DNA from 3 places in the Allobosea sp. NBC_00550 genome. Region 3 is predicted to be linked to each of the others. Evidence: predicted binding sites of a transcription regulator. Region 3 holds the regulator's gene; each other region holds the start of a gene.
What was found. The regulator PhoB, encoded in region 3, activates phosphate uptake and scavenging genes when phosphate is short. The targets are predictions, from matches to a motif close to TGTCATNNANCTGTCAT.
Positions count from the first base shown of each region.

Region 1: ugpB (sn-glycerol-3-phosphate ABC transporter substrate-binding protein UgpB) is a predicted target of PhoB. The motif match lies at 2,893-2,909, and genes of this name have one in related genera.
Region 2: NWE53_RS18870 (DUF2794 domain-containing protein) is a predicted target of PhoB. The motif match lies at 3,617-3,633, and genes of this name have one in related genera.

Region 1 is NZ_CP102772.1:4,162,576-4,168,581, reverse strand. Features, by position in the region: gene NWE53_RS20050 (creatininase family protein) at 1-526, opposite strand, end outside; gene ugpA (sn-glycerol-3-phosphate ABC transporter permease UgpA) at 526-1,407, opposite strand; gene ugpB (sn-glycerol-3-phosphate ABC transporter substrate-binding protein UgpB) at 1,483-2,808, opposite strand; gene NWE53_RS20035 (fumarylacetoacetate hydrolase family protein) at 3,007-4,185, shown strand; gene NWE53_RS20030 (hypothetical protein) at 4,326-5,978, shown strand; gene NWE53_RS20025 (bifunctional helix-turn-helix domain-containing protein/methylated-DNA--[protein]-cysteine S-methyltransferase) at 5,981-6,006, opposite strand, start outside.
Region 2 is NZ_CP102772.1:3,916,727-3,922,732, reverse strand. Features, by position in the region: gene NWE53_RS18880 (NAD-glutamate dehydrogenase) at 1-2,574, opposite strand, end outside; gene NWE53_RS18875 (peroxidase-related enzyme) at 2,753-3,301, shown strand; gene NWE53_RS18870 (DUF2794 domain-containing protein) at 3,662-4,030, shown strand; gene NWE53_RS18865 (GNAT family N-acetyltransferase) at 4,041-4,592, opposite strand; gene NWE53_RS18860 (Bax inhibitor-1/YccA family protein) at 4,701-5,474, opposite strand; gene NWE53_RS18855 (ABC transporter permease) at 5,694-6,006, opposite strand, start outside.
Region 3 is NZ_CP102772.1:2,927,565-2,933,570, forward strand. Features, by position in the region: gene NWE53_RS14070 (amino acid ABC transporter permease) at 1-877, opposite strand, end outside; gene argH (argininosuccinate lyase) at 874-2,289, opposite strand; gene NWE53_RS14080 (LysR family transcriptional regulator) at 2,386-3,312, shown strand; gene NWE53_RS14085 (SpoIIAA family protein) at 3,366-3,752, shown strand; gene phoB (phosphate regulon transcriptional regulator PhoB) at 3,765-4,463, opposite strand; gene phoU (phosphate signaling complex protein PhoU) at 4,475-5,194, opposite strand; gene pstB (phosphate ABC transporter ATP-binding protein PstB) at 5,280-6,006, opposite strand, start outside.

The sequences.
Region 1 (6,006 bases), 1.2 Mb from region 3:
CCAGCACCATCATCATCGAGGTCTCGACCTCGCAGGCATGCTGCACGGCCTGCTGATCCTCCAGCAGCGGCGGGAGCGCCGCCTCGGCCAGCAGGAAATAGGTGGTCGCCTCGATATGCAGCCGCGTCTCACGCGCGAAATCGGGCAGGAAGGCGGTCAGCGCTGCGATGTTGCCGCCATGGCCGTTGACGATCAGCACGCGATGGAAGCCATGGCGCTCGATACTCTTGAGGAGGGCGAGCAGCACGGCGCGATAGGTCGGGATGTCGAAGGTGAAGGTGCCGCCAAAGGCCATGTGATGCTCGGCCATGCCGCACCACAGCGTTGGCGCGACCACGACATCGACATCGCCGGCGCGCTCGGCCGCCGCCTTGCAGACGCCGCTGCACAGGATGGTGTCGACGCCGACGGGCAGATGCGGCCCGTGCTGCTCGACCGAGGCGACGGGCAGGACGACGATGGCATCGCCCGCGGCCTTGGCGCGCAGCTCCTCGGCGGTCAATTCTAGCCACAGCACGGACGCCATCAGTAGCTCACCTTGCGCTCGATGAAGCGGAACTGGACCGCGGTCAGCCCGATGACCATGATGAGCAGCATCACGGACTGCGCCGCCGAGCCGCCGAGGTTGGAGCCGCCCTTGCCGTCGGCGAAGACCTTGTAGACCAGCGTCTCGGTCGCGCCAGCGGGGCCGCCGCCGGTCACGGTGTCGATGATGCCGAAGGTGTCGAAGAAGACGTAGACGATGTTGACGACGAGCAGGAAGAAGGTCGTCGGCGAGAGCAGCGGGAAGACGATGGTCCAGAAGCGGCGCATAGGCCGGGCGCCGTCGATCACCGCCGCCTCGATCACGCTTTTCGGGATCGATTGCAGGCCGGCGAGGAAGAACAGGAAATTGTAGCTGATCTGCTTCCAGGTCGCGGCGAGGATGACGAGCAGCATGGCGTCATTGCCGTTGAGCCGGGGGTTCCAGGCGACGCCGAGCGACTGCAACCCGCGCGCCAGCATGCCGAGCGAGGGATCGAACATGAAGATCCAGAGCACGCCGGCAATGGCGGGCGCGACAGCATAGGGCCAGATCAGCAGGGTCTTGTAGACCTCGCCGCCCTTGAGCTGCCGATCCGCCATCACCGCGAAGAGCAGCGCGATCGACAGCGACAGCACGCAGACGAAGGTCGAGAAGATCGCCGTATTGATGAAGGCCTTGAGATAGCCGGGGTCAGCGAAAAGCGTCTGATAGTTCTCGAACCAGACGAACTCGGTCGAGGTGCCGAAGGCGTCCTCAAGCAGGAAGCTCTGCCAGACCGCCTGGCTCGCCGGCCAGTAGAAGAACACGATGGTGATCGCGAGCTGCGGCGCCAGCAGCAGGAAGGGGATGGTCAGCCCCTTGAAGTAGGCGTTCTTCTGCATCGGCTTCCTTGGACGAGACGGCCATCCCGGACGGGTTTGTCCGGGATGGCCAATGGATGCAAGAGGGCTGTCGGATCAGCGCGCCGCGGTGCGCTCGAACTGGCGCAGCATCTGGTTGCCGCGCTCGACCGCCGCGTCCAGCGCCGCCTTGGGCGTCTTCTGGCCGTTCAGCGCCGCCTCCAGCTCCTCCGACCAGATGTCGCGGATCTGGACGAGGCTGCCGTAGCGCAGGCCCTTCGAGTTGTCGGTCGGGGCCTTGTTGGTCAGCTCGAGGAGCGGGGTCTCGAGATAGGGCTTGTCCTTGTAGAAGCCCGACGCCTTGACCTTCTCATAGGCTGCCTTGGTGATCGGCAGGTAGCCCGACTCGGTGTGCAGCTTCACCTGGCGGTCGACATCCGACAGGAAGGTGAAGAACTTGGCGACGCCCTTGTACTCGGCCGGCTTCTTGCCGCCCATCACCCACAGCGAAGCGCCGCCGATGATCGAGTTCTGCGGAGCGCCCGCGGCTTCCGGATAATACGGCATCGCCGCATTGCCCCAGTCGAACTTGGCGTTCGCCTTGACGTTGCCGAAGAAGCCCGAGGAGGTCAGGAAGATCGGGCATTCGCCCGAGGTGAAGCGGCCTTCGCCGTTGTTGGTGCGGCCGGAATAGTCGTAGGTCTTGTCCTTCTGCAGCTCGACCAGATTGGTCCAGTGCTTCAGGAAGAGCGGGCTCTGGTTGAAGTTCATGACGGCGTCGAAGCCGGCCATGCCGTTGACCTTGGTCGAGAGCGGCACGTTATGCCAGGCGCCGAACTGCTCGATATTGGCCCAGGGCGCCCAGGCGTTAGAGACAGCGCATTTGTCGAAGCCGGCAGCCTTCAGCTTCTTGGCGGCCTCGAAGGTCTCGGGCCAAGTCTTCGGCGGCTTCTCGGGGTCGAGGCCTGCCTTCTTGAAGGCGTCCTTGTTGTACCACATCACCATCGACGAGGAATTGAACGGCATGGAGAGCATCTCGCCCTTGGCCGTCGAGTAATAGCCGGTGATGGCAGGCAGATAGGCGTTCGGATCGAACTTCTCGCCGGCTTCCTTCATCATCTCGTGGACCGGCTTGACCGCGCCCTTGGCCGACATCATCGTGCCCGTGCCGACCTCGAAGACCTGCAGGATGTGCGGCGCCTGGCCGGCGCGGAAGGCGGCGATGCCGGCGTTCAGCGTGTCGGGGTAGGAGCCCTTGTAGACCGGAACGACCTTGTAGTCCTTCTGCGAGGCGTTGAAGTCCTCGGCGAGCTTCACGACGACGTCGTTGTTGGCGCCGGTCAGCGCGTGCCACCACTGTATTTCGGTCTGTGCCAGGGCAGGCGAGGCGCCGGCGAGCGCGAAGGCCGCTACCGACATCAGGATGCGCGATTTGATGGTCATGGACGATCTCCCTTCCGCGGGCGGACCCCGCCGCGGTTCTTGTCGTTGGTGCGCAAGCTAGCATGAAGCGGAGGCGACATTTCAATGACAAATCGATGACGCCTGCCGCAATGCGCCTATGGTCGCGGTACGGCTTGCGCATTCGCGCATAACCGGCTGATCTGCGCTCCCGACTCGAACTCGTTTCCGGACCGCATCATGCCGAAGCTCGACCTTGCCGTGACCGCAACCCTGCCGACGGATTCCGCTGCGGCCGCGCTCGTCGGCCGGGTCTGGTGCCCCGATCTCGGCGGCCCCGCCGTGGTGGCGCTGCGAGACGGGCAGGTCGTCGACATCACCGCCGCTTTCCCGACCAGCCGCGACCTCTGCGAGAGCGCCGATCCGGCCGCGGCGCTGCGGGCGGCCCAGGGCGAGACGCTCGGGTCCCTGGCCGACATCCTCGCCAACACCCCTGTGGACAGCCGCGATCCGAAGCGGCCCTGGCTGCTATCCCCGCTCGACCTGCAGGCGGTGAAGGCGGCGGGCGTCACCTTCGCGGTCTCGATGCTGGAGCGGGTGATCGAGGAGAAGGCACGCGGCAACCCGGCGGCTGCCGCAACGATCCGCGAGGAGATCGGCAAGCTCATCGGAGACGACCTCTCCAAGCTCAAGCCCGGTTCGCCCGAGGCGATGCATCTCAAGGAGGTGCTGATCAAGCAGGGGGCCTGGAGCCAGTATCTCGAGGTCGGCATCGGCCCGGACGCCGAGATCTTCACCAAGGCCCCGGCGATGTCGACGGTCGGCACCGGCGCCGACGCCGGCCTCCATCCCGCCTCGAGCTGGAACAACCCCGAGCCGGAGATCGTGCTGGTCGTCGCCTCGGATGGGCGCATCGTCGGCGCCACGCTCGGCAACGACGTCAACCTGCGCGATGTCGAAGGCCGCTCGGCCCTGCTGCTCGGCAAGGCGAAGGACAACAACGCGGCCGCCGCCGTCGGCCCCTTCATCCGCTTCTTCGATGCGGGCTTCACGCTCGATCATGTCCGCCGCACGACCGTGACGCTGACGGTAGAGGGCGAGGACGGCTTCACGCTGGAAGGCTCCTCCTCGATCGCCAAGATCAGCCGCGACCCGGCCGACCTCGCCGCGCAGATGATCGGCCCGCACCATCAATATCCGGACGGGGCGGCGCTCTATCTCGGCACGATGTTCGCGCCGATCAAGGACCGCGATGCGCCGGGCGGCGGCTTCACCCATAAATACGGGGACATCGTCACCATCGCCGCGCCGGAGCTGGGCAGCCTCGTCAACCGGATGAAGCGCACCGACGCCTGCGAGCCCTGGACCTTCGGCGCCTCGCATCTGATGCGCCATCTGGCCAAGCGCGGGCTGCTCTAGTTGCAGCCCCGGCCGGGGTTTCCGCAATCGCGGCAGGCTGCTGGTAAGGATTGTCTGCCATAGCGCCGGCTGGACCAGGAGAGTTCGGCGTGGCGATGAGCGAGATCGGGAGGCGACACTCCCAAACGCGGGGCAGCCGTATGGCGGCAAGGCTGGTGCTTTCTCCCGGCCTATGGATCGCCGCTTTCGCGGCGCTCGCCGTCGCAGGGCTGATCCTGCCGCTGCGCCTGCCGATCGGTGCGAATGCCTGGGATACGGTTGTCTATCTCGACGCGGCCTGGCGCATCAGGCTGGGCCAAGTGCCGAGCCTCGATTTCTTCGTGCCTGTCGGGCCGCTCGGCTTCTATCTGACCGCCGGCCTCGACGCTTTCTTCCCGAATGCGCAGCCGATGCTGCTGATCAACTGGGCGCTGCTGCCGGTGACGCTGCCGGTGCTCGCCTTGCTGGCGAACGACGTTGCCCGGCGATCGCGCGGGCAGGCGCTGGCGCTCGTGCTGCCCTTCCTGCTGTTCGCGGCGCTGCCGATCAACCTGCATTCATTGTATCCGATGCCGGGTTTCGACGGCTTCGGCTTCTACAACCGGCATGCCGCCATGCTGCTCTACCTGCTGATCGCGACGCTGCTCTTCGCGCAGCGCCGCCTTCAGGTCACACTCGTCGCGGTGCTGATGCTGGCGCTCTTCCTGGCGAAGATCACGGGCGCCGTCACGGGCACGCTGCTTGTCGGCTATGCGATGCTGAGCGGGCGCATGCGCCTTCGGGATGCGATCACGGCCGCGGCCGCCGTCATCACCGCGCTCGCGCTGCTGGAACTCACGACTGGGTTGACCTCGGCCTATCTCGCGAATGTCCTGACGCTGCTCGGGCTCAACACCGGCACGCTGCTGCCGCGCTTCCTGACCGTGGCCTCGGTGAAGTTCAACGTCATCGGTCCGGCCCTGCTGCTGCTCGCGGCGCTGGCCTTCTCGGCATGGCGGGACGGGCTGCCGCGCACCCTCGCGGGCTGGCGGACCCTCGCGGATTCGCCTCTCGGCTGGCTCGCCGTGGGTCTTGGGGCGCTCGCCTTCTTCGAGACCCAGAACACGGGTTCGCTCGAATTCATCGGCTTATGGCCGATCCTGCTGCCGGTCCTCTCCGAATGGTGGCAGCGTCGCGATGATTGGCTGCGCCCGGTGATGCTCGTGCTGGTGCTCGCGGTCGCCTTGCCCTCGGCCGTGATCTGCGTCGAACGGGGCATGCGTGCCGCCATGAGCGCGCCCACCTATGCCGGCCTCGACGTGCCCGATCTCGGGCCGCTCGGGCGGGTCAGCGTGAAACCGGATATCGCCGCGCGCGCGGCCGGGATGCTGGAGCATTATGCCAGCCAGCAGGAGAGCTATCGCGATCTCGTCCGGCGCGATCTGCTGCCTTCCTACATCCTCTATGCGGAAATCGACTCTCAGGCGACCTGGATGCTGGAGATCCAGCAGGGTATCACGGCGATCCGCAATTGGGAGGCCGCGAACAAGCGCCAGCTCAATGGCGTCTTCACGCTCGATTTCGTCGATCCGATGAACCGCCTGCTCCGGCTCGAGTCCGCCCGCGCCGTGCCGCTCGGCCTCGATCCCGGCCGCAGCACGCCGCCACTCAAACCGGACATGCTGACGGAGCTGGGACGGATCGACGCGATCCTGGCACCGAAATGCCCGCCGACCACCGCGCGCGAGGCCATCCGCAAGCTCTTCGCCGACGCGCTCGAAGGGCGCGAACGGATCGCGCTCGCGCCCTGCTGGGACATGTATCTGCGGCGCTGAATTCAGCCGGCGGCGGCCTGTCCGGCTT
Region 2 (6,006 bases), 990 kb from region 3:
GCCGCCCTTGGCGCCGACCGGGACGATGACGGCATTCTTGACCTGCTGCGCCTTGACGAGGCCGAGCACCTCGGTGCGGAAGTCCTGCGGCCGGTCGGACCAGCGCAGGCCGCCGCGCGCGACCTTGCCGAAGCGCATGTGGATGCCCTCGACGCGCGGAGAATAGACGAAGATCTCGTAGAGCGGGCGCGGCAGCGGCAGGCCGTCGACCTTGGCGCAGTCGAACTTGAAGGTGATGGTCTGGCGCGGATGGCCGTCCGGGCCGGTCTGGAAGAAATTGGTGCGCAGCGCAGCGTCGACCAGGTTGATGAGGCGGCGCAGGATGCGGTCTTCGTCGAGGCTGGTGACGGCGTCGAGCGCCTCCTCGATCTCGGCGCGCTTCTGCGCCATGCGCTGCTCGCGCTCAGCCGCCGGATTGCGCGGATCGAACTTGGCGTTGAAATAGGCGATGAGCCCAGCGGCGATATCGGGGTGGCGCGTCAGAGCGTCGGCGATGTAGCTCTGCGCATAGGGCGCGCCGGTCTGGCGCAGATAGCGCCCGAAGGCGCGCAGCAGCGCGGCCTCGCGCCATGCCATGCCCGCGGCCAGCACGAGCTGGTCGAAGCGGTCGGATTCCGCGAGGCCGCGGAACTGCGCCATCAGCGCCGCCTCGATCGTCGGATCGAGGTGTTCGATGTCGATGGTGCCGTCGTCGGCCCGCTCCAGCGTCATGTCGTGCAACCAGACGCGGACGTTCTCGCCGCCCTTGGCGCCGTTGCCTTGCGGCATGATGTTGTAGGTCCGCTCGTTGATGACGCGGAAGCCCATGTTCTCCAGCACCGGCACGCGCGCCGAGAGCGAGATCGGCGCGCCGCGCGAGAAGACCTTGAGGTTGGCGCGCGTCGGTTCGTCGCCCTCGCGCCGGTAGAGGTTGACGGAGCGTGCCCGCTCCGGCGTCAGCTGCTGGAGCATCTCGATGTCGATGAGGGCGTCGGCGGCCGAGAAGCGCTCGCGATAGGCGGCGCCGAAGGCCTCGGCATAACGCTCGGCGAGCGCGCGGGCGGCGGGGCCGGCCTTCTCCTGATCGAGGACGTCCTTGAGGCCGTCGCCCCAGGTCCGGACGATGGCGCTGATGCCGGATTCGAGCGTGGCGCGGTCGATGCGCGGGGTTTTGCCGTCGTCGCGCCCGATGATGTAGTGGGTGCGCGAGAGCGGCCCCTCCGGATAGGCCGGATAGGCGGCGGAGAGGCGTCCGCCATAGATGCGCGCCAGGAATTCGCCGACGCGCAGACGCACCGTGGTGTCGTAGCGATCCTTCGGGATGAAGACGAGGATCGAGACGAAGCGGTCGAACTCGTCGACCCGGGCGAGGGCGCGGATGCGCGGCCGCTCGGTGAGCTGCAGGATGTCGAGCGCGAACTGCTCGAGCGTGGCCACGTCGATCTGGAAGAGCTCGTCGCGCGGATAGGCGTCGAGCACATTCATGAGCGAGCGGCCGGAATAGCTCGCAGGGTCAAAGCCGATGTTCTTGGCGACGCGGGCGACCTTGAGCCTGAGATAGGGGATGGCGCGGGCCGAGCCGGTATAGGCGTTCGAGGTCAGCAGGCCGACGATGCGCAATTCGCCGTCGAGCCGCCCGTCCGGCGTGAACAGCTTGACGCCGACATAGTCGAGATGGACGCGGCGGTGCACCCGGCTCTTGACGTTGGCCTTGGTGATGATGAGCGCATGGGGCTTGGCCAGGAAGGAGCGGATCTCCGGCGTGGTCGTCACCAGCTCGCGGCCCTTGCGCAGCACCTTGACGGAGGGGTCGCGCAGGATGCCGAGGCCGGAGCCCTCGATCGGATCGGCCGCGACGTCGCCGCCGGGGAAGCGATAGGCGCGGATGCCGAGCAGGGTGAAGTTGTCGCCGGCGATCCATTCGAGGAACTGCAGCGCCTCGGCGATCTCGTCCTCCGGCAGAGGCGGCGGATTGGCGCGATAGGCCTGGATCACCTCGGTGATGCGCCCGCGCATCGCGGCCCAGTCGTCGACGGCCATGGCGACGTCGGCATAGACCCGCTCGAGCCCGGCGCGCAGCTTCTCGCGGGCGTCCTGGGTATCGATGCGCGGGATATGGATGTGCAGCAGGCTCTCGCGCCGCGTGCCTTCAGGGGCGCGGCCAGTGGCCTCGCCGGCGAGCGAAAGGAACTTGCCCTTGTCATCGCGCGCCACCGCGAGGATCGGATGGGCGACGAGACGCGGCTCGAGGCCCTGTTCCTGCAATTCGGCGAGCGTCGAGTCGAGCAGGAACGGCTTGTTGTCGTTGACGACCTCCAGGATGGTGACCTGGCGCTTGCGATCGCCTTCGCCGAATTCCGCATCGCGGAAGCCGAGATTGATGGTGTCGGGCTTGCGGGGCTGGGTCAGGTGCTCGTAGGCCGCCGCAGCGGCGTGAGCGAGCATCTCCGGCGGCAGCGCTTCGAGATCTTCGGCGACGGAGCGCCCATAAAGCAGGCGAGGAAACTCGGCGGGCATCGTGCTCTTGAGGCCGGTGGCCGCGGCTTCGATGGCTGCGATCGCCTCGGCGGTCGCGTTCGTCACCCGTTTGCCCATGTCTCACCCCAGTTGTTTTGCCGCAGCGATGGCATAGGCTGCGCAACCTTTCAACTTTGACTTGCCCGAAAAAGCGGCAAATTGCCGCCTCGGTCCGACAGGATGCACCATGGCTACAAAGCATGACAAACCAAAGCTGGGCGAGGAGCCGGCGCGGCAGGACGCGCCGCCGCAGGTGATGGCGCTTGATCTGAAGTCGGGACAGCTCTCGGCGGAGAACGAAGCCTATTTCGAGAAGTGCCGGGAGAAGCTCGGTTTCGTGCCGAATGTGCTGACATCCTATGCCCATGACGACGCCAAGCTCTCGGGCTTCGCCGCCTTCTACAACGACCTGATGCTGGCGCCGTCCGGCCTGTCGAAGCTCGAGCGCGAGATGATCGCCGTCGCGGTCTCGAGCGTGAACCGCTGCTATTACTGCCTGGCCGCCCATGGTGCGGCGGTGCGCCAGCTCTCGGGCGATCCGGTGCTCGGTGAGTTGATCGCGATGAACTATCGGGCCGCGGACCTGTCGGCGCGGCATCGCGCCATGCTCGATTTCTCGGTGAAGCTGACCGAAACCCCGCATCTGATCGGCGAGGACGACCGGTGGGCGCTGCGCAAGGCCGGTTTCTCCGAGCGCGACATCTGGGACATCGGCGCCGTCGCGGCCTTCTACAACATGTCGAACCGGATGGCCTCGGCCGTCGATATGCGGCCGAACGCCGAGTATCATCGGCAGGCGCGGTAGAAATCTCGAGCAGCTGCCGTGATTCGAGCGAGAGCACCGCGCAAAAGAAAACGGCCGGCGCAATGCCAGCCGCTAGTTGGCCTCGACTCGATGGCCCGGCTCCGCCCGAACTCCGGGGGGCTGGGGGGCTGACAAACCGGCGTTCAGCGAAACCGGGCCGTCGAGGCAACGAGGGGAGTTGAGCGGCGCAACTTGGCGGTCGCTTGGCGCGTTCGCGGCGAAAATGCGGCATTTGCGGATAATGCTGACCCAAAGCGAATGCGGGCGCACGCGATCAAACGAACGCGATACCTTGCCAGCGCAGCAGTGCGGGCGCATCATCGCACCGTCGTCCGCTTGAGTGGCGGCCAGGGAGGCGCCATGAGCGAAAGCGAAACGCCGCAATCGCAATCGGCCGGCGCGGTCGTCCATTTCCCGTCGCCGGCCCGGCCCGCAACCGTCACCTTCGATCGGCGCGAGCTCAGCGAACTGCTCAACCTCTACGGCCGCATGGTCGCGGCGGGTGAGTGGCGCGACTACGCCATCGATTTCCTGAAGGACACGGCGCAGTTCTCGGTGTTCCGGCGCTCTTCGGAGATGCCGCTCTACCGAATCGTCAAGGATCCGGCCCTGGCGCGCCGGCAGGGCGCCTATTCCGTCGTGGCCGCGACCGGCCTCATCCTCAAGCGCGGCTCCGAACTGTCCCGCGTGCTCCAGGTGCTCGACCGCAAGCTGAGCGTCGTGAGCTGAGCCTTAAAACTCAGGATCCGCTCGGCTCAGGGCTGGGCGGCGTGCGGTCGCCTTCACCCAGTTCCTTCTGCATCAGCATCTGGTCGAGCCAGCGGCCATGCTTGAACCCGACCTTCTCGGCTACGCCGATCAGGCGGAAGCCGGCCTTCTCATGCAGGCGGCGAGAGCCGACCGAGGCGCCGGTGCCATCCCCGATCACCGCGATCATCTGGCGGAAACCGCGCTGCGTGCAGGCGGTCATCAGCGCATCGAGCAGCAGGCCGCCGATACCCAGGCCTTGGGCTGCCGGGGCGATGTAGATCGAGTTCTCGACCGTTGCGCGGTAGGCCGGGCGGGGGCGGTAGGCGCCAGCATAGGCATAGCCCAGCGGCTCGCCATCGCGATGGGCGACGACATAGGGATAGCCGCCCGCCAGCACGGCCTCGAAGCGCCGCAGCATTTCCGCTTCGCCGGGTGGCTCCAGCTCCCACGACGCCGTGCCATGCAGCACCGCATGGGCATAGATCGCGGTGATGGCGGGGATATCGGCGGGAGTGGCCGGGCGGATCGAAGGCGTCGTCATGCCCGGATGATGAGCAACGGGCATGCCAAAAGAAAAGGCCTGCCAAAAGAAAAGCCCCGGCCTTGCGGCCGGGGCTCTGTCCAGGCGTGGTGCCCGGAAGCTAAGGACTTAGCGGCGGTCGCCGATCAGGCTGATCAACATCTGGAACATGTTGATGAAGTTCAGGTAGAGCGACAGCGCGCCGTTCACAGAGAGCTTCGCAGCCGATTCCGGATCCAGATCCGAAGAGAGATACATCTCCTTCAGGCGCTGGGTATCCCAGGCGGTCAGGCCGGCGAAGACCAGAACGCCGATCACCGAGATGCCGAAGGCCAGCGCGCTCGAGGCCAGGAACAGGTTGACCACCGAGGCGATCACGAGGCCGATCAGGCCCATGATCAGGAACGAGCCCATGCCCGAGAGCGACTTCTTCGTGGTGTAGCCGAAGAGGCTCAGCGCGCCGAAGGCGGCGGCCGTGATGAAGAACACCCGCGTCACCGAAGCGCCGGTGAAGACGACCAGGATCGACGACATCGAGACGCCCATCACCGCCGCGAAGGCGAAGAACATGGTCCGCGCCGAGGCGGCGCTCATGCTTTCGGCCTTGAACGAGAAGAGCATGATGAAGGCGAGCGGCGCGAGCATCACGACCCATTTCAGCGGGCTGAGATAGATCGCCTGGCCGAGTGCCGTCAGCCCGGCGATCTTGCCGTCGGGCGTGAAGCCGGCGATGGCCAGCATCGAGATGCCGAGCGCGGCGAGGCCGGTGATGCCGAGGCCGATCGCCATGTTGTTGTAGACGCCGAGCATGAACGAGCGCAGGCCCTGATCCATCTCGACGGCGCTGGTCTGCTGTGCGCGGCCGGCACCCCAGACTGGAGCATTGCGGTCGAAGTTGCTCATTAAGAGAGTTTCCCCTGACGTTGTTTCGGACGACGGAGAGCGCCCTCGCGCCAGCCGTCCTCGCGCACGATCGTCGCGATGACCGGAATATGAGGGGCTTTTGCGGTTCTTACAAGAGCCCGCCATGGTTAAGGCGGGCCGGGCGATAGAAGTTCGGCGTCGCGCTCATGCAGAATTACAGGATTTTAATGTCTATCGAGAGTCGTTCTCAGATAGTCATCATAAATTCCTGAGATGAGAAGCCGGCGCCTTCGCCAGTATTTTTATCGTACCGACGAGCCCGAACAGGACGGTAACCACGACTGCGGCAGTCGCAGCCAGTATCGCCCCCATGGGATCACTGACGAATTCGATCCGCATCACTTGCGTGACGATGCCCCACCCCGCCGCAGTACCCGCGACAACGCCGAACAGCGCCGCGACGAGGCCGATGACGGCGTATTCAAGGGCGTACGACGAAAGTATGAAGCGGCGTGTCGCGCCGAGGGTCTTCAGGATCATCGCGTCATAGAGCCGCGCCCTCTGCCCGGCG
Region 3 (6,006 bases):
GAACCGCGGCGCGTTTGATGCGCCGTCCCACCCGCCCCTTCGAGAAGTGGCATTCGAGAAAATACTGGCCGATCTGCAGCAGCGTCACGACCAGCAGGTACCAGCCCGCGGCGACGATCAGCAGTTCGATGACCCGCGCATTGGCATAATAGATCGTCTGCGCGTTGCGCAGGATCTCGGCGTACTGGATCACGCTCGCCACCGAGGTGAGCTTGACCATGCTGATCACCTCGTTGCCCACCGGCGGGATGATGACGCGCATCGCCTGTGGCAGCACGATCCGGCGCAGCGTCGTCAGCCGCGTCATGCCGATCGCCTTGGCGGCCTCGGTCTGGCCGGTGTCGACGGAGAGGATGCCGCCGCGCACCACCTCGGCCGTATAGGCGCCCTGGTTCATGCCGAGCCCGAGCAGCGTCGCCATGAACGGCCCGATGATATCGATCGTCCGCCAGGAGAACACACCCGGAATGCCGATGGTCGGGAAGACCAGCGCCAGGTTGAACCAGATCAGGAGCTGCAGCAGCAGCGGCGTGCCGCGGAAGAACCAGATGTAGAACAGCGCCACGCTGCGCAGCACCGGGTTCGGCGACATGTACATGATCGCGAAGACGACGCCGAGCACGACGCCGAGCGTCATCGCGCAGACGGTCATGATCAGCGTGTTGCCGAGGCCGGCGATGATGGCGGGCGCCGTGAAGAACTGCCGGACCACCGGCCAGGCGATGTCGCCCTCGACGAAGGCCATCACAATCCAGGCCAGGATGGCGAGGATCACGGCCGAGGCGAACCAGCGGCCGTAGAAGCGCCGCGGCACGATCCTGAGATGGGCGATAGCAGAGAGATCGCGGCTGCTGATCGGTGAAGTGGCGTCGGTCATCGCCGCGTCTCCCGGCTCCAGGCTTCAAGAGCCGTCAGGTTGTCACGGAAGCGCGCGATCTGCTCGCGCACGCGGTCGGGTGCCGTGCCGCCATGGCCGCTGCGGGCCGCGACGGCGGCATCGAGCGTCAGATGGTCGATCACGCCAGCGTCGAGCCGCGGATCGACGGCCCGGAGGTCGACGGCGTCGAGCGTCTCCAGCTCACGCCCCATTTCCTCGCAATAGCGCACCAGGGTCCCCGTGATCTCATGCGCCTCGGCGAAGGGCACGCCCCTGCGGGCGAGATAGTCGGCCACTTCGGTCGCCAGCGCGAAGCCGGAGCCGGCCTGGGCACGCATCACCTTGGCGTCGGCGCTCATGCTGGCGATCAGCCCGGCAAAGGCGGGCAGCACCTCTTCCAGCACGTCGACGGCGTCGAATGCGGCGCGCTTGTCCTCGGCGAGGTCGCGGTTGTAGGAAAGCGGCAACCCCTTCAACGCTCCGAGCATGGCGACGAGATCGCCGGTCAGCCGCGCCGCCCGCCCGCGCGAGATCTCGGCGATATCGGGGTTCTTCTTCTGCGGCATGATCGAGGAGCCGGTGGCGAAGGCGTCGTCCAGCGTCACCCAGGCGAATTGCCTGGAAGCCCACAGCGTCACCTCCTCGGCGAGCCGCGACAGGTTCGTCGTCAGCATCGCCGCGACGAACAGGAACTCCGCGACATGGTCGCGCGCGCCGACCGCATCGACCGAATTCTCGAACGGCCGATCATAGCCGAGCGCCCGCGCGCTGAGCTCGGGATTGAGCGTGATCGCGGAGCCGGCAAGCGCCGCCGCCCCGAGCGGCGACTGGCCGGAGCGCGCTTCCCAATCCTTCAGGCGCGAGGCATCGCGCATCAGCACCTGGCCATGCGCCATCAGCCAGTGGCCGAAGGTGACGGGCTGGGCGCTCTGCAGATGGGTGAAGCCGGGGCTGACCGAGGCCGCGTGCAATTCCGCCTGGTCGGCGATCGCGGTCAGCAATTCGGCCAGCATCGCCGCCAGCGAACGCGACTTCTCGCGCAGATAGAGCTTGAGGTTGTTGGCCGCCTGGTCGTTGCGCGAGCGCCCGGCCCTGAGCTTGGCACCGGTCGAGCCGATCCGCTCGGTCAGGATGCGCTCGATGAAGGTGTGGACGTCCTCGTCCTGCGGCCCCGGCGCGATGCGGCCTTCGACCGTGTCCCGCGCGATCGCGTCGAGGGCGGTCAGGATGGTGTCGAGTTCCGGGGCCGTCAGCAGCCCGGCGCGCCCGAGTTCGGCCGCATGCGCCTTGCCGCCCGCGACATCCTGGGGCACCAGCCTGGCGTGCTCGCCGGCTGCGCTGGAGAGCTTCATCAACCGCGCATCCGGCGGTTTGCGGAAACGTCCGCCCCACAGGCGGGTCGTCTGGTTCATGATGCTCGTTCCTCCCCTAGCGGAAGAATGGCCTCTTGACCGAGAGGCCGGCAAACGAAACGATCTCCGCAGAGATAGTCCGAAAAGGAATACCCCATGGCCGCCGGTCGGCCTCCCCCGTCATCGACCGCCCTGCGGGCCTTCACCACCGTCGCACGACTGGGCTCGACGGCCCGCGCCGCGCAGGCGGTCAACCTCACCCAGAGCGCCGTCTCCAAGCAGATCCTCTCGCTGGAGCATCATCTCGGCGCCGTGCTGTTCGATCGCAGCCCGCTCGGCCTGAAGCTGACCGAAGCCGGCGCGATCTATCTGCCCTATGCCGAAGCGGCGCTGGAGCAGATGGATCGCGGCGCGCGGCGCCTGGCCGAGCGCTCCGCCGTCGCCCGGCCGATCCGGCTGCACATGGTCGCCATCGTCGGCGAGCGCTGGCTGATGGGGCGCTTTCCCGCCTTCGCCGAGGCTCACCCAGGCGTCGACGTGCAGTTCACCAACTATGTCAGCGAGAGCGAGACCGAAGAGCCCGATCTCGATATCGCCCACGGCGTCCCGCCCTGGACCGGCAGGGAGGCGCACTATCTGTTCGGCCGCGATGTCGCCCTCGTCGCCGCGCCGAGCCTGATCGAGCGCATGGGCGGTTTCCGCCGCGCCGCCGACATCCAGAAGATGACACTGCTCCAGCACTATCAGATGCCGACCTTCTGGGCCGAGTTCACCGAGGCCCACGATCTGCGCGGAGCCGTGCCCGAGCACACCGTGCGCTACGGCTACTATTCCGTGATTACCAGCGCCGCCGTCGCCGGGCTCGGCGTCGCCTTGACGCCGCGCTGCTATGTGGCGGATGAATTGGCCTCCGGCGCGCTCGTCAACCCGCTCTGTCTCGGCTTCACAAGCGCGACCGGCTGCTGGCTCACCCGCCCGCTCGGCCAGCCGGATCGCCCCGGCCTCGACGAATTCGTCACCTGGTTGCTCAGCGAGGCCGGGCAGTTCGACGCCGCGACACGGGCGCCTTCTTCAGCAGACTGATTCCCCGCGAAACTTCCCTCCGGGCGGTGCGTTGTCTTCGCCGAGGAGGAGACATGCTCACCATTCTGCCCGCCCCGGACCATGTCGGCGCCTATCGCCTGTCGCGGACGCTGACAGCCGACGATCTCGATCAGATCATGGCCGATATCGATGCGAAGCTTGGCCGCCACGAGAAGATCGGCATCCTCGCCGACTTCACCGAGTTCACCGACATGACATTGGCAGCCGCCTGGAAGGATGCGCGCTACAGCCTCGGCGAGCTCTGGGAGCTCCAGCGTTTTCCCCGCGAGGCCGTGGTCACCGACAAGAGCTGGCTCGCCGCCTTCGTCGACCTGCTCAACCCCGCGATCCCCTTCGTCACGGTGCGCACGTTCAAGCCGGAGGAGTACGACACCGCGCTGGCCTGGGCCGGCGATATCGAGGGCGGTCCCAACGCCTGACGATCGCGCGCGTCAGCTGCGCGCGAAGGTCTCGTCGAAGGCGTAGCCGGCGCCGCGCACCGTGCGCAGCGGGTCCTTGGTGTTGGCAGGCGTGATTGCCTTGCGCAGCCGCCCGACATGGACGTCGACCGTGCGCTCGTCGATATAGACGTCGCGGCCCCAGACGGCATCGAGAAGCTGGGCGCGCGAATAGACCCGCCCCGGTGCCTGCATCAGGAATTCGAGCAGCCGGAACTCGGTCGGCCCGAGATGCAGCTCGCTGCCGGCGCGGCGGACGCGCCGGGTCGTGCGGTCGAGTTCGAGATCGCCCGCGGCCAGCAGCCCCGCGACGTGACCTGGCTTCGCCCTGCGAAGAAGCGCCTGGATGCGCGCGATCAGTTCCGGCAGCGAGAACGGCTTGACGACGTAGTCGTCGGCGCCGGTCGCAAGGCCGCGTACCCGCTCGGTCTCCTCGCCGCGCGCCGTCAGCATGATGATCGGCACGCGCTCGGTGTCGCGCCGCGAGCGCAGCCGCCGGCAGAGCTCGATGCCGGAGAGGCCGGGCAGCATCCAGTCGAGCAGCACGAGATCGGGGGTGTGGTCGCGCAGATGCAGCTCCGCATCGTCCCCGCGCGCGACGCTGTCGACCTCGAAGCCCTCGGCCTCGAGGTTGTAGCGCAGCAGCAGGGTGAGCGGCTCCTCGTCCTCGACGATCAGGATGCGTGCGGCCATGATGTCTTGCCTCAGCTGCCCGTGATCGCCTCGACCTCGATATTGGTCGTGTCGAGCTTCGGCCTGTTCACGTCGAGCGAGTCGCCGGTGATGAGATAATGGATCGTCTCGGCGATGTTGGTGGTGTGGTCGCCGATGCGCTCGATGTTCTTCGCGCAGAACAGCAGATGTGTGCAGAAGGTGATGTTGCGCGGATCTTCCATCATATAGGTCAGGAGTTCGCGGAACAGCGAGGTGTAGAGCGCGTCGATCTCGTCGTCGCGGCGCCAAACCTCGAGCGCCTTCTGCTCGTTGCCGGCGGCATAGGCGTCGAGCACGTCCTTGAGCTGCGCCTGGACGAGGCGGCTGATGTGCTCGAGGCCGACGACCGCGCGATGCGGCGGCTGGAACTGCCCGGCGATGGCGACGGCCCGCTTGGCGATGTTCTTGGCGAGATCGCCCACGCGCTCGACATCCGCCGCGATGCGGATCGCCGAGATCAGCTCGCGCAGATCGTTGGCGAGCGGCTGGCGCCGGGCGATGGTCAGCACCGCCTTCTCCTCGACCTCGCGCTGGAGATTGTCGAGGCGCTGGTCGGCCGAGATGATCTTCTGGGCGAGCGCGGTGTCGCGGCGCACCAGGGCGACGGTGGAATCGCCCAGCATGCGCTCGGCCATGCCGCCCATTTCGGCGAGGCTGCGGCGGATGCCCTCGAGATCGGTGTCGTAGGAACGGACGATGTGATCGGTCATGGCGTTATCCTCGAAGCATTTTCAAGCGAAGTGGGCACCGGTTCGCGCGATGAAAATGCGATAAAACAAAGAAGTCCGTCGCCGCTCAGCCGAAACGGCCGGTGACGTAGTCCTGCGTCTGCTTTTTGCCGGGGTTCATGAAGATCGTGTTGGTCGGCGCGAACTCGATGACCTCGCCCAGATACATGAAGGCGGTGTACTGCGAGATGCGGGCCGCCTGCTGCATGTTGTGGGTAACGATGGCGATGGTGAAGTCGCTCTTCAGCTGCTCCAGCAGGTCCTCGATCTTGCCGGTCGAGATCGGATCCAGCGCCGAGGTCGGCTCGTCGAACAGGATCACCTCCGGCTTCTGCGCGATGGTGCGCGCGATGCACAGGCGCTGCTGCTGGCCGCCGGAGAGGCCCATGCCGGAGCTCTTCAGCTTGTCCTTGACCTCGTCCCAGAGCGCGGCGCGGCGCAGGGCGCCTTCGACGCGGTCGTCGAGCTCGGACTTAGGCGGCCTCTCATAGAGCCGGATGCCGAAGGCGACGTTGTCGTAGATCGACATCGGGAACGGCGTCGGCTTCTGGAACACCATGCCGACGCGCGAGCGCAGCTCGTTCACGTCGACATCGTTGGAGATGATGTTGCGCCCGTCGAGCAGGATCTCGCCGGTCGCCCTCTGCTCGGGATAGAGCGAGTAGATCCGGTTGAAGATGCGCAGCAGGGTCGACTTGCCGCAGCCGGAAGGGCCGATCAGCGCCGTGACGTGCCGGTCGCGGAAGTCGAGGTTGATGTTCTTCAGCGCCTTGTGCTCGCCGTAGTAGAAATCG